Regions from separate parts of the Sphingomonas sp. ACRSK genome, predicted to be linked through region 2. Evidence: predicted binding sites of a transcription regulator. Region 2 holds the regulator's gene; each other region holds the start of a gene.
The links. The regulator LexA, encoded in region 2, represses DNA repair genes until DNA is damaged. The targets are predictions, from matches to a motif close to GTTCCNCNCTTGTTCT.
Positions count from the first base shown of each region.

Region 1: the regulator LexA is predicted to act here: its motif matches at 2,974-2,989, upstream of recA (recombinase RecA).
Region 3: the regulator LexA is predicted to act here: its motif matches at 1,789-1,804, upstream of MHZ35_RS01570 (ATP-dependent helicase).

Region 1 covers NZ_JAKRNR010000023.1:37,047-41,388, reverse strand. The annotation lists gene MHZ35_RS13150 (S10 family peptidase) at 1-427, shown strand, start outside; gene MHZ35_RS13145 (family 43 glycosylhydrolase) at 488-1,435, shown strand; gene recA (recombinase RecA) at 1,804-2,898, opposite strand; gene MHZ35_RS13135 (response regulator) at 3,069-3,422, opposite strand; gene MHZ35_RS13130 (hybrid sensor histidine kinase/response regulator) at 3,463-4,342, opposite strand, start outside.
Region 2 covers NZ_JAKRNR010000021.1:30,276-34,617, forward strand. The annotation lists gene moaC (cyclic pyranopterin monophosphate synthase MoaC) at 1-324, shown strand, start outside; gene MHZ35_RS12555 (molybdopterin molybdotransferase MoeA) at 321-1,499, shown strand; gene lexA (transcriptional repressor LexA) at 1,554-2,228, shown strand; gene MHZ35_RS12565 (ComEC/Rec2 family competence protein) at 2,374-4,342, opposite strand, start outside.
Region 3 covers NZ_JAKRNR010000002.1:65,227-69,568, reverse strand. The annotation lists gene rsmD (16S rRNA (guanine(966)-N(2))-methyltransferase RsmD) at 1-255, shown strand, start outside; gene MHZ35_RS01575 (MFS transporter) at 209-1,498, opposite strand; gene MHZ35_RS01570 (ATP-dependent helicase) at 1,808-4,093, shown strand; gene MHZ35_RS01565 (glucan biosynthesis protein) at 4,236-4,342, shown strand, end outside.

The sequences.
Region 1 (4,342 bases), on a different contig from region 2:
GGAGATGCCCTACCGGCTGAGCGCCCGAGATGCCGCCGGATGGACGTGGAACTGGCAGCACAAGGCGCCGGGACGTGGCTTTGGCGCCCAGAACAACCCCAACACGGCGCTGGACCTCGGCGCGGCGATGCGCGCGAACCCGTATCTGAAGGTGCTGTCGCTGAACGGGTACTACGACATGGCGACGCCGTTCTTCGGGACCGAAAACGACCTGGGGCACATGATGCTGGAGCGGTCGCAGCAGGGGAACCTCTCGTTCCGCTACTATCCCGCCGGGCACATGACCTATGTGAACCCGGAAGCGCTGCACCAGATGAAGGTCGACTTGGCGGGCTGGTACGACGAAGCGGTCGAGGCGGCGAGCAGCCCCGTGCCGCCGCAGGCGCCATCGCTTTCCGCGGGAGAGCCCGGGCAAGGGCCGAACTGAGGCTGGCGGTCGTCTCGGACACCCTTGCGCTTGCGGTGGCTGGACCGGCAGAGTGGGCGGATGACGTCCAGAACTCTTTCGTACCGCCGCTGTAGCACGCTTGCAGGCGCGGCGGCCGCCCTGCTCCTCTCAGCCACGGCAGGTGTGGCGCAGGAAGTTCCGTCGGTCTTTGCGGGGGCGGACCCCTCGGCCATGGTGGCGGAGGGCAAGATGTGGGTCTATCCCACCGGCGGGGATGGGCTACAGGCCTGGTCCACGGCGGACCGGCGGAACTGGAAGAAGCACCCGCTGCTGCGCCTGAGGGACATTCGCTGGACCAAGGCGGACGGCGCGCCGGTGCACTACCTCTGGGCACCGGACATGATCGTCGATCGCGGCCGCTACTATTTCTACTATTCGATCGGCCCGCAGAATCCGACGCCGAGCCGGCTGGGCGTCGCCGTCTGCTCCAGCCCTGCCGGCCCCTGCACCGACAGCGGCAAGCCGCTGCTGACCGGCGGCGACGGCTTTGAGGCGATCGACCCCACCGTGTTCATCGACCCGAAATCCGGACGCCCACTGCTTTATGCGGGGGGCAGTGCCGGTGCGAAGCTGCGGGTGTTCGAGCTTGCCCCGAACATGGTGACGATCGCGCGGGAGATCCCGGTCGAGCAGCCGCCGCACTTCACGGAAGGCGCGTTCGTGCACGAGCGGAACGGCATCTACTATCTTTCGTACAGCCACGGCCGCTGGAACCGCTCGGACTATTCCGTCCATTATGCGACCGCATCCTCGCCGACCGGGCCCTGGCAGTATCGCGGCGCGATCCTGACGGCCGATGCCAAGTACAAGGGCCCTGGGCACCACAGTTTCGTGCGGGATCCGAAAACGGGCGAGTGGCTGATCGTCTACCACCGTTGGGAAGGGCAGACCGGTGATGGTCCCTATGCCGGGGAACGCCGGGTTGCGATCCAGCAGATCCGCTATGATGCGTCCGGGCTGATCCAGCCGGTCAAGATGAGCGACTGACGCAGCGAGCGCCCTGCTCTGTCGGGCCGCTTGCACCAGGGAAGTCGCGGCGCGTCCGGCATTTGGAGGGCAGGCGCCGCTGGGCGTTTGATGCGGCGGCTTGCGGTGCTCCGTGCGGTACGGCGCGCGCAAGGCTGGCGCCGCGAGGCGAAGGGCTACGCTGACGTTCCGCAGCCGTCGCAGCTGGGCCCCGGCCTCCGCCGGAGTACGAAGTAGGTGAACTCTCCTACTTCGGCGTGAAGTCACGCTGGCAGGGGAGCCCCTCGAGCATCCGGCAACGAGAAGATCCTGGCCGCGGCCGAGTGCCGCCATAAAAAAGGCCCACCGGCGGGAGCCAGCGGGCCTTTTCTCAGGGCATCAGCGGGCGATCAGAGATCGTCTTCGCCGTCCTCGGCATCGGGGCCGGTCATCATTTCCTCGGCGACCTTTTCCGTACGCGCACGGATCGCGCGCTCCAGGCGGTCGCGGAGTTCGTCATTCTCCTTGAGGAAGGTCTTGGCATTCTCGCGACCCTGCCCGATGCGGACCGAGTCGTAGCTGAACCAGGCGCCGGCCTTCTCCACCAGTCCGGCCTTCACGCCCAGGTCGAGGATCTCGCCGATCTTGGAGATGCCCTCCCCGTACATGATGTCGAACTCGACCTGCTTGAACGGTGGGGCGACCTTGTTCTTGACGACCTTCACCCGCGTCGAGTTGCCGATGATGTCCTCACGGTCCTTGATCTGGCCGGTGCGGCGGATGTCCAGGCGGACCGAGGCGTAGAACTTGAGCGCATTGCCGCCCGTCGTCGTCTCCGGATTGCCGTACATCACGCCGATCTTCATGCGCAGCTGGTTGATGAAGATCACCATGCAGCGCGAGCGGCTGATCGAGCCGGTCAGCTTGCGCAACGACTGCGACATCAGGCGGGCCTGGAGGCCGACGTGGCTGTCGCCCATCTCGCCCTCGATCTCCGCCCGCGGCACCAGCGCCGCAACCGAATCCACCACCAGCACGTCGATCGCGTTCGAACGCACCAGCGTATCGGTGATCTCGAGCGCCTGCTCGCCGGTGTCGGGCTGGGACACGATCAGTTCGTCGATGTTGACGCCCAGCTTCTTGGCATAAACGGGATCGAGCGCGTGCTCGGCGTCTACGAACGCGGCGGTGCCGCCGTTCTTCTGCGCCTCTGCAATCACGTGGAGCGCGAGCGTGGTCTTGCCCGAGCTTTCCGGACCATAGACCTCGATCACGCGGCCGCGCGGCAGGCCGCCGACGCCGAGCGCGATGTCGAGCCCGAGCGAACCGGTCGAGATCGCCTCGACCTGCATCGCTTCCTTCTGGCCCAGCTTCATCGCCGAACCCTTGCCGAACGCGCGGTCGATCTGCGCGAGCGCCGCGTCGAGCGCCTTCTGCCGCTCGCCCGCAGCCCTGTCGTTGGTCGCTGCCATCTTGCTGTCGATCACCTTGAGGTTTGCCGCCATTCGTGGCCTCCATCGCTAGAGCAACCGCGCGAGCCGTTCAACGCGTTGTTCGCCATGTATTCCATTTGTTCCGCGAGAACAAGAGGCGAACTACATGAGACAGACGCGCCGCATCGCGCCCGTGGATGGAGCGCTCCGGACGTACAACAACTGGAAAAGCAGAACGGCGCTCAGCCGAGTTCGGTGAGCGCCTTCTCCACGCCATCCATGGTGAACGGCTTGGGCAACACCGGGCGGTCGCGGTGCGTGGGCTCCACCGCGTCGCCGGACCCACCGGTGGCAAGCACGAACGGAATGCCGGCAGCGGCAAGCGCGTCCGCGATCGGCCAGCTCTTCTCACCGCCGCGCAAATTGACGTCGAGGATCGCGGCATCGATGCCGCCCTCCTCGATCCGGGACAGCGCATCGCTGACGCAATCGGCGGTGCCGGCGACGGACTTGCCGAGGATGTCGAGGAAATCCTCGAGCATCATCGCGATCAGGGGCTCGTCCTCGACGATGAGGATACGCTGGGGAGCTGTCATGCCCGCGCGTCTAAGCAGATGACGGCACGAACGCCAAGCCTCATTTCGTTGCCAGAACGTCACGAGCAGCTTCGCCAAGCTGCTGAACGGAGAAGGGTTTCGGCAGAAAGGCGACGTTGCCGAGATCGATCGATCGGCGAAGCTGCTCCTCGGCATAGCCCGACATGAAGAGGATCGGCAGGTCGGGATAGATGCGCCGCACGTGCCGGGCCATGGTCGGCCCGTCCATCGCCGGCATCACCACGTCGGACACGAGCAGGTCGATCTGCGGATGGTCGGCGAGGAGCTCCAGCGCCGCCTCGCCATTCTCCGCCGTCAGCACCTTGTACCCCTGGCGCGTCAGCGCGCGCTCGGCGACCGAGCGGACCATGTCCTCGTCCTCCACCAGCAGGATCGTGCCGGTGCCCCAGATGTCGCTGGGGCGCTCCCGCCGCGGCAGCACCGGCGCGGGCGGAGCAGCGATCGCCGGCGCCGAATGGACGGGAAGATAGATGGTGAAGGAGGTCCCCTGCCCCACCTGCGAGTCGGCAAAGATATAGCCGCCCGACTGCTTGATGATGCCGTAGACGGTCGAGAGGCCGAGCCCGGTGCCCTTGCCCACTTCCTTGGTGGTGAAGAAGGGTTCGAAGATCTTGGGCAGCACGTCCGGTGCGATGCCCGTGCCGGTATCGGTGATCCGCACCGCGGTGTAGTCGCCGACCGGAAGCACCTCGTTCTCCATCGCCCGCACCTCGGCCGCGCCGATCGCCAGCGTCTCGATCACGAGGCGGCCGCGGCCGTTGGGGTTCTTGGCGACCATGGCGTCGCGGGCGTTGACCGCCAGGTTCACCACCACCTGCTCGAGCTGACCCGGGTCCGCGCGCACGGGACCGAGGTTGCGACCGTGCCGCACCACCAGCTCGACCGCCTCTCCCAGCAGG
Region 2 (4,342 bases):
GTGAAGAAGGGCGACGTGCTTGCGGTGGCGCGGGTCGCCGGGATCATGGCCGCCAAGCGCACCAGCGACCTGGTGCCGCTGTGCCATCCGCTGCCCCTCACCCGCGTGGTGCTGGACCTGACGATCGAGGCGGAGGGCATCGTCGCGACCGCGACCTGCGCGACGGACGGCAAGACCGGGGTTGAGATGGAGGCGCTGACCGCCGTCTCCGTCGCGCTGCTCACCGTCTATGACATGGCCAAGGCGCTCGACCGCGGCATGGTGATTGACGGCGTGCGCCTGCTCGCCAAATCGGGCGGCAAGTCCGGAGACTGGCAGGCGTGAGCCTGCTGCCGCTCGACGAGGCGCAGGCGCGGGTCTTGGGCCTCGCCAAGCCGGTCGCCGTCGAGACGGTGCCGATCCGCGACGCCATCGGCCGCTGGGCAGCCGACGACCTGCCGGCGCTGCGCACCCAGCCCGAGCGGGCGCTGTCGTCGATGGACGGCTACGCGATCCGCTTCGACGACCTGCCCGGACCTTGGGAGGTCATCGGGGAATCCGCGGCCGGGCGGCCGTTCGGCGGCAGCGTTGGCCCGAGCCAGGCGACGCGCATCTTCACGGGGGCCGCGTTGCCCGAGGGCGCCGACACGGTTCTGGTGCAGGAAGAGGCAGCGCGCGAGGGCAGCCGTCTGATGCTGGCGGGCGAAGGGCCGCCGCGGCGCGGCAGCAGCGTGCGTACGGCCGGGCTGGATTTTACCGCAGGCGAGCGGCTGCTGTCGGCAGGTGCGGCGATCACGCCGGCTGCGGCAGCGCTGCTGGCGGTGGGCGGGCACGGCATGGTTCCCGTCCGGCGCTGGGTGCGGGTGGCGATCGCGGCCACGGGCGACGAGCTCGTGCCGCCGGGTTCGCCCCCCGACGCCGGGCTTCCGGAGTCCAACGGCGTGCTGCTGGCGGGCCTGCTCGGGGAGCTGCCCGTCGAACGGATCGACCTGGGCATTCTGCCGGACGACCTCTCCGCACTCACCGCCGCCTTCGCCGGGGTGGATGCCGATGTGCTGGTGACGACGGGGGGCGCCTCCGTCGGCGACCACGATCTGGTGCGGCCGGCGCTGGAGGCGGCAGGCGCGCGGATCGACTTCTGGCGCATCGCGATGCGGCCGGGCAAGCCGATGATGGCGGGCAGGCTCGGCAACGCCGTCGTGCTGGGCCTGCCAGGCAATCCGGTCTCCGCCTTCGTGACGGCAACGCTGTTCCTGCTGCCGCTGGTGCGCATGCTGGCGGGCGCGGCCGATCCGCTGTCGCGGCGGCGCGTGGTGCCGCTCGGCGCGCCGCTGGCCGCGAACGACCGGAGGGCCGATCACCTGCGCGCGGAACTGCGCGACGGGGTTGCCTTCCCCGCCCCCGCGCAGGACAGCTCCATGCTACGCACGCTCGCCCGGGCAGACTGCCTGATCGTGCGTCCTCCCTATGCTGGCGCGGCAAAAGCGGGCGACTCGGTGGAAATCCTGGATATCGGTTGACAGGGGGCGGCTCCGTTTCCTAAAGGTTCCATATCTGTTCCGACGGAGGACCGCATGCTCACGCGCAAGCAGCACGAGCTGATCTGCTTCATCGACGACCGGTTGAAGGAAACCGGCGTGTCCCCCTCGTTCGAGGAGATGAAGGAAGCGCTCGACCTCAAGTCGAAGTCGGGCGTGCATCGCCTGATCAGCGCGCTGGAGGAACGCCAGTTCATCCGTCGTCTGCCGAACCGCGCCCGCGCGCTGGAAGTGCTGCGGATGCCGGACCGGCCCGAGACGGCCAAGAAAGCGCCGGCCAAGACGGCGCCCGCCCGAAGCGCGCCGGTCGCGCCGCCAGCTCCCGCCAACGACGTCATCGAGATCCCGCTGCACGGCCGCATCGCCGCCGGCGTCCCGATCGAGGCGATGGAAGGCCAGCAGATGCTGCCGGTGCCGGCCGCGCTGCTGGGCTCGGGCGAGCATTATGCGCTCGAGGTCGCGGGGGACTCGATGGTCGAGGCGGGCATCCTCGACGGCGACTATGCCTTGGTTCGCCGCACCGACGCGGCGCGCGACGGCGAGATCGTGGTCGCGCTGATCGACGAGAACGAGGCGACGCTGAAGTATTTCCGCCGTGAAGGCGCGATGATCCGCCTCGACCCGGCCAACCGCAGCTATGATCCGCAGCGCTATCGCCCGGACCAGGTGCGGGTGCAGGGGAAGCTTGCAGGACTGCTGCGCCGCTACTGAGGCGGACGCTGGGTGTTCGGTTAGCGAGGCTTGTGCCGAGCGGCCTGTGGGGGACTCGGCTCCAACCTCGCAGCGGTAGTGAATGCCGCTGTGGTTAGAAGGGCGACCTCCGTCGTTGAGGGCGAGAAGCCGGCGCGGTGCGGCGTCAGGGAGACGGGTGGTCCCGGCCGCTCCTTCTGCGCCGCGGCCAGCGATCCGCCACGGGCGCCGTCGTCGGCGGGGTGATCCACGGGTGCTGATCCCCGGGCGCGCGGACCCGGCGCGCCTCGGGCGGATCGAAGCGGATGGCGATGCCGCCCGTTTGCGCGAGCACCGGTCGGTCTAGCCGCAGCCACCGGGGCGTGCAGCCGCGCGGAAGGCGGCGTTCGCTGACGACGATGTCGGCGTCACGGCATGCGGCGATCAGGTCGCGCACCGGAAGCAGGTAGCCGCTGCGGGTGGCGACGACGCGCCAGACGCGATCGCGGGCAGCAACATCGACGACGCAGACGTCGGCGGTGCAGCGGGCGTTAGGCTGCTCGGCGAGCGGGGGCAGCTCGCCCTCGACACCGCCCCCCTCCCCCAAGGTGCCCCGCACATAGTCGCCTGCCCGGTCGCGGAGGATCGCCATGCCTCCCTCGGGCGTGCGAATTGCGAGGTGCCGACCGTCGCTGGTGACGAGCAGGTCCGGCGCGGGCGTCGCGAGCGCCCACAGCGCTCCAACGGCAAACGGTGCCAGCCCCAGCAGCCGCGCGCGCGTGCGCCATAGCGCCAGCCACAGCCCGCCTGCGACCATCAGCCCGAACGCTCCGCCCGGCATCGACGGCAGTGCCGCGACGGAACCCGGGGCGGCCGCAACCGTGCGCGCGAGCCACAGCAGCAGCGACAGGGCGTGCTCGACTACCCACCAGGCCGGCGCGCCGAGGCGGAGGAGATCGAGCAGCAGTGCCAGCGCCTCCGCCGGCATGACGACAAAGGTGGTGAGCGGGATCGCGACGATGTTGGCGAGCGCGCCATAAAGCCCGGCCTTGTGGAAGTGGAACAGGCCGATCGGCATCAGCACCGCCTCCACCGCGACGCCGGTCAGCAGCAGCGATCCGAGGTTCCGCAACAAACGTCGCGGCAGCCCCTCGTCGCACGCCTGGAACCACCGGCGGACTCGCGGGTGCTCGTGGAGGGCGACGATGGCGGTGACGGCGGCGAAGCTCAGTTGGAAGCTAGGGCCGGCGAGCGACTCCGGAAGCAGCAACAGCACCAGGAAAGCCCCGGTCGCGACCAGCCGCAAGGTGATAGCCTCCCGCCCCATCGCCAGCGCCGCCAGCACCAGCAGGGCTGCGACGCAGGAGCGAATCGTCGGCACCTCGGCCCCGGACAGCCAAGTATAGCCGATCGCCGCCAGCGCCGCGCCCGAGGCCGCCACCAGCGGGAGGCGCACCCGCAGGGCGAGCGCCGGCACCAGCGCCAGCACGCGGAGCAACAGCAACATGGTCGCGCCGACCACCGCCGTCACGTGGAGGCCGCTGATCGACAGGAGGTGGGCGAGGCCCGCGCGGCGCATCGCCTCGTCCGCGTCCTCGCCAATCGCCCCCCGGTCTCCGGTCACCAGCGCGGCCGCGACTCCGCCCTCGCTGCCCGGCACCTGCTGGTGGATGTGGGCGGTCAGGCGGTTGCGCAGCCCCGCGGCGGGGTTGACCGCCGGGGCCACCACCTCGACCGGCGCGAAGCCACGGCCCGTCGCGCCGACGCGGTCGAACCACGCCACGCGGGTGAAGTCATAGGCGCCGGGCACGGCAGGTGGCGGCGGGGGTACGAGTCGCGCGCGCAGCCGCAGGACGGCGCCGGGTCCTGCGCCGACCGGAAGTGCTTCCTGCGGCACGTTGACCCGCACGATCGGCGGCAGCGTGGGCATATCGACCGGCGCGAGCCGGAGCCGCACCAGATCGCGTGCTGGCAAGGGCTCGACTCTGTCGACGCGCGCGGTGAAGGCGAAGACGCCGGGCCGCGCCAGCACCGGCGCCGCGACGCGCTCGGCACGCCACCACACCAGCGCGCAGCCGAGCGCGGCCAGCAACCCGGCACCCGCCACGATCCGGCCGAGCCGCCCGGCCGTGGGAAAGACCATGCCTGACGCACCG
Region 3 (4,342 bases), on a different contig from region 2:
GCGCTGGGGCCGACCGCCACGCCACTCGACCTGGTGATGATGGATCCGCCCTATGCGAGCGGCGCCGGGTGGGTTGCCGCCGACAAGCTCGCGCGGCTCAACTGGATTGGGCCGGCAACCTGGGTGAGCGTCGAGACCGGGCGCACCGAGGATGTCGATGCGTCTGGCTTCGTCGTCAATGCCGAGCGTGTCTATGGGAAGGCGAAGCTCACTTTGCTGCGGCGCGCGGAACCAGCCACAGACCCGCAAGACTGAACAGCCCGGCGATGGCGAGGTAGAGCCCAACGGGGGTGAGCCCGCCATTCTGCGCCAAGGCCTCTGCCGCCATCGGCGTCACCGCGCCGCCGATCACCCCGCCGACGTTGAACGCCATCGACGCACCGGTGTAGCGCACGCGCGGCGGGAACAGGCCCGGCAGCCAGGCGCCGAGCGGTCCATAGACGAAGCCCATCGCGAACAACGCGATGGCCAGCCAGGCGGTGACGGCTGCGATCGTGCCGCCGCCCATCAGCGGCTGCATGAGCAGGCCGGCGACGATCACGCCCCCACAGCCGAAGGCGAGCACCCGGCCGGTGGTGCTGCGATCCGCCCACCAGCCGGCGAGCGCGATGCCGGCGGCCATGAACAGGATCGCGAACAGCTGCATCGACAGGAAGGTGTCGCGCGAGAAGCCGAGGCGCGTGGTGCCGTGGCCAAGCGCGAAGGCGGTGGCGATGTAGTAGAGTGCGAAGCAGGCGACCGCGCCGAACGTGCCGGCGAGCGTGCCGCGAAGATGGCTGCGGAAGAGTTCGGCGAGCGGCACGGTTGCGGGCGCTTCGTGTTCCAGGGCGGCGCGGAACTCGGCGGTCTCGGTGAGCTTGAGGCGGACCCACAGGCCGAGGCCGACCAGGAGCGCGCTGGCGAGGAACGGCAGGCGCCAGCCCCAGCTGCGGAAGGCCGCCTCGTCCAGGCCGAGCCCGAGCAGCAGGAACAGGCCATTGGCGGCGAGGAAGCCAACCGGTGCGCCCAGCTGCGGCACCGATCCGAAGCGGCCGGCCCAGCCCTTGGGCGCATTCTCCACCGCGAGCAGCGCCGCCCCGCCCCACTCGCCGCCAAGGCCCAGCCCCTGGGCGAAGCGCAGCACGCACAGCAGGAACGGGGCGAGCAGACCGACCTGGCCGTAGGTGGGCAGGAACGCGATCGCGAGCGTCGAGCCGCCCATCAGCATCAGCGAGGCGACCAGCGTCGACTTGCGCCCCATGCGGTCGCCAAAGTGGCCGAACAGCGCCGCGCCGAGCGGGCGGGCGAGGAACGCGAGGCCGAGGCTGGCGTAGCTCAGCATCAGCCGCGCCGACTCCGACTCGGCCGGGAAGAACAGCGTCGGGAACACCAGCGCCGCGGCGGTCGCGTAGATGTAGAAGTCGTAGAATTCGACCGAGGTGCCGACGAGGCTCGCGAGCAGGATGCGGCGGCTGGAGGGGCCATTCTCAGCGGGCAGAACGGCGGCCGGGATCGGCATGGCGGCGGAGGGTGGGGCAGTCATGCGCGCTGGTTGGCCGGGCGATTACGTGAGGTCAACCTAGCTGCGCATCTTTATTGCTGATGCTGATGGCGCAACGCAGCATCATTACGTGCCCGATCTCGTGCTCCTGCGAAGGCAGGAGCCCAGGGTTCCGAGCGTGACAGGTCGTTGTTCTGCTTGGCCCTGGATCCCTGCTTTCGCAGGGATACGGCAGCTGCCGGGGCGGCTATTGCCTCAACCTCCAGCGCGAGGAATGCCATGGTTCAAGCCTTGCCCCGGCAGGCTTCGTTCCCTAGCTGTTCGCGCATGACCGTGCCGCAGACCACCCCCTCGCCCCAGGACCCGCCGTATCTGCGGGGCCTCAACGAACCGCAGCGCGAGGCGGTGCTGACGAGCGAGGGTCCGGTGCTGGTGCTGGCCGGCGCGGGCACGGGCAAGACCGCGGCGCTGACGGCGCGGCTGGCGCACCTGCTCTATACGCGCAAGGCATGGCCGTCGGAGATCCTGTCGGTCACCTTCACCAACAAGGCGGCGCGCGAGATGCGCGAGCGCGTCGGGCGGCTGGTCGGCGACGCGGTGGAGGGCATGCCGTGGCTCGGCACGTTCCATGCGATCGGTGCGAAGATGCTGCGCCGGCATGCCGAGCTGGTGGGTCTGCAGTCGAACTTCACCATCCTCGACACCGACGACCAGCTGCGGCTGATGAAGCAGCTGATCGTGGCGGCGAACCTGGACGAGAAGCGGTTTCCCGCGCGCCAGCTCGCCGGCGTGATCGACAGCTGGAAGAACAAGGGGATGACCCCTGCCGACGTCGACGCGGGCGAGAGCGAGCGCTTCGCCAACGGTCGCGGCGGCGAGCTGTACCAGCAGTATCAGGATCGCCTCAAGGCGGTGAACGCCTGCGACTTCGGCGACCTGCTGCTGCACGTGCTGACCATCCTGCGCACCCATCGCGACGTGCTGGAACACTATCAGCAGCGCTTCCGCTACATCATGGTGGACGAGTATCAGGACACCAACTCGGTCCAGTATCTGTGGCTGCGGCTGCTGGCGCAGGAGCGGAAGAATATCTGCTGCGTGGGCGACGACGACCAGTCGATCTATTCCTGGCGCGGCGCGCAGGTGGAGAACATCCTGCGCTTCGAGCGCGACTTCCCCGGCGCCAAGGTGATCCGGCTGGAGCAGAACTACCGCTCCACCCCGCACATCCTGGGTGCGGCCGGCGGCGTGATCGCCAACAACAGCGGCCGGCTGGGCAAGCAGCTGTGGACCGAGCTCGACGCGGGCGAGAAGGTGCGCGTGATCGGCGTCTGGGATGGCCCCGAGGAGGCGCGGCGCGTCGGCGAGGAGATGGAGGCGTGCCGCCGCGCGGGCAAGTCCTATGACGAGATGGCGATCCTGGTGCGCGCGCAGCACCAGACCCGCGAGTTCGAGGACCGGTTCATCGCCATCGGCCTTCCCTATCGCATCGTCGGCGGCCAGCGCTTCTACGAGCGGATGGAGATCCGCGACGCCATCGCCTACCTGCGCGTCGTCAATCAGCCCGCCGACGACCTGGCGTTCGAGCGCATCGTCAACGTGCCCAAGCGGGGCCTCGGCGACAAGGCGGTGGCGACCGTGCACCGCTATGCGCGCGCGACCGGCAGCCCGCTGATGACGGCAGCGGCGCGCATCCTCGACACCGACGAGTTGACCGGGGCGGCGCGCAAGTCGCTCGGCCGGCTGGTCGGCGACATCGCCCGCTGGCGCGACATGGCGCGCGACCTGCCCCATCCGGAACTCGCCCGCCAACTGCTCGACGAGAGCGGCTATACGGCGATGTGGCAGGCGGAGAAGTCGGCCGAGGCCGCCGGGCGCCTGGAGAACCTCAACGAGCTCGTCCGCGCGATGGAGGAATACGACAGCCTGGGCGCGTTCCTGGAGCATGTCAGCCTGGTGATGGACAATGAAGGCGCCACCCAGGAGCCGCAGGTCACCATCATGACGATCCACGCCGCCAAGGGGCTGGAGTTCGACACGGTGTTCCTGGCCGGCTGGGAGGAAGGACTGTTCCCCTCGCAGCGCTCGCTGGACGAGGGCGGGCTCGCCAGCCTGGAGGAGGAACGCCGCCTCGCCTATGTCGCGATCACGCGCGCGCGCCGGCTGGCGGTGATCCTGCATGCGGCCAACCGCCGCATCTATGGCCAGTGGACCTCGTCGCTCCCCAGCCGCTTCATCGGTGAGCTGCCGGCCGAGCACATCGATGCGGAAACCACCATGGCGGGCGGCGAGAGCCTGTGGCGCGCCAACTGGTCCGAGCGTGCCGATCCCTTTGCCGACGTCAGCCGCGGCACCGGGCGCGGGCCGGGCTGGCAGCGGGCGGCGAGCAGCGGCTCCACCTTCACCCGCGATGCGCCGCGCGTGATCGAGAGCCGCGCAAGTGCCGTCAGCCTGGGCAACAAGGGCCGCAGCGACGTGAGTGTGGGCCTGCGCGTATTCCACCAGAAGTTCGGATACGGCACGATCGCGGCGATCGAGGGCAACAAGCTGGAGATCGATTTCGAAACCGGCGGGCGCAAGCGCGTGCTCGATAGCTTCGTGACGATCGGCTGAGCGGACCCGGCCGCGCGGCGGTGCCGTCGCTCCGCTTCTCTGCACGGCCGGCCGCGTTGGGGATTTGAACCGAAAGGCGTGCCCTTGCGTTCAGGCATCTGTTGCGCTGCAACAAATTGCCCGATCACGGCTTGGAGCCCGCATGCGATACCCGACCCGACGTGAGATCGTCGCCACTGCCGGCCTGGCAGCTCTTTTCGGCGGCCCGTTTGCCGCCATGGCACGGAAGACGCAGAGCCCGGCCCAGCC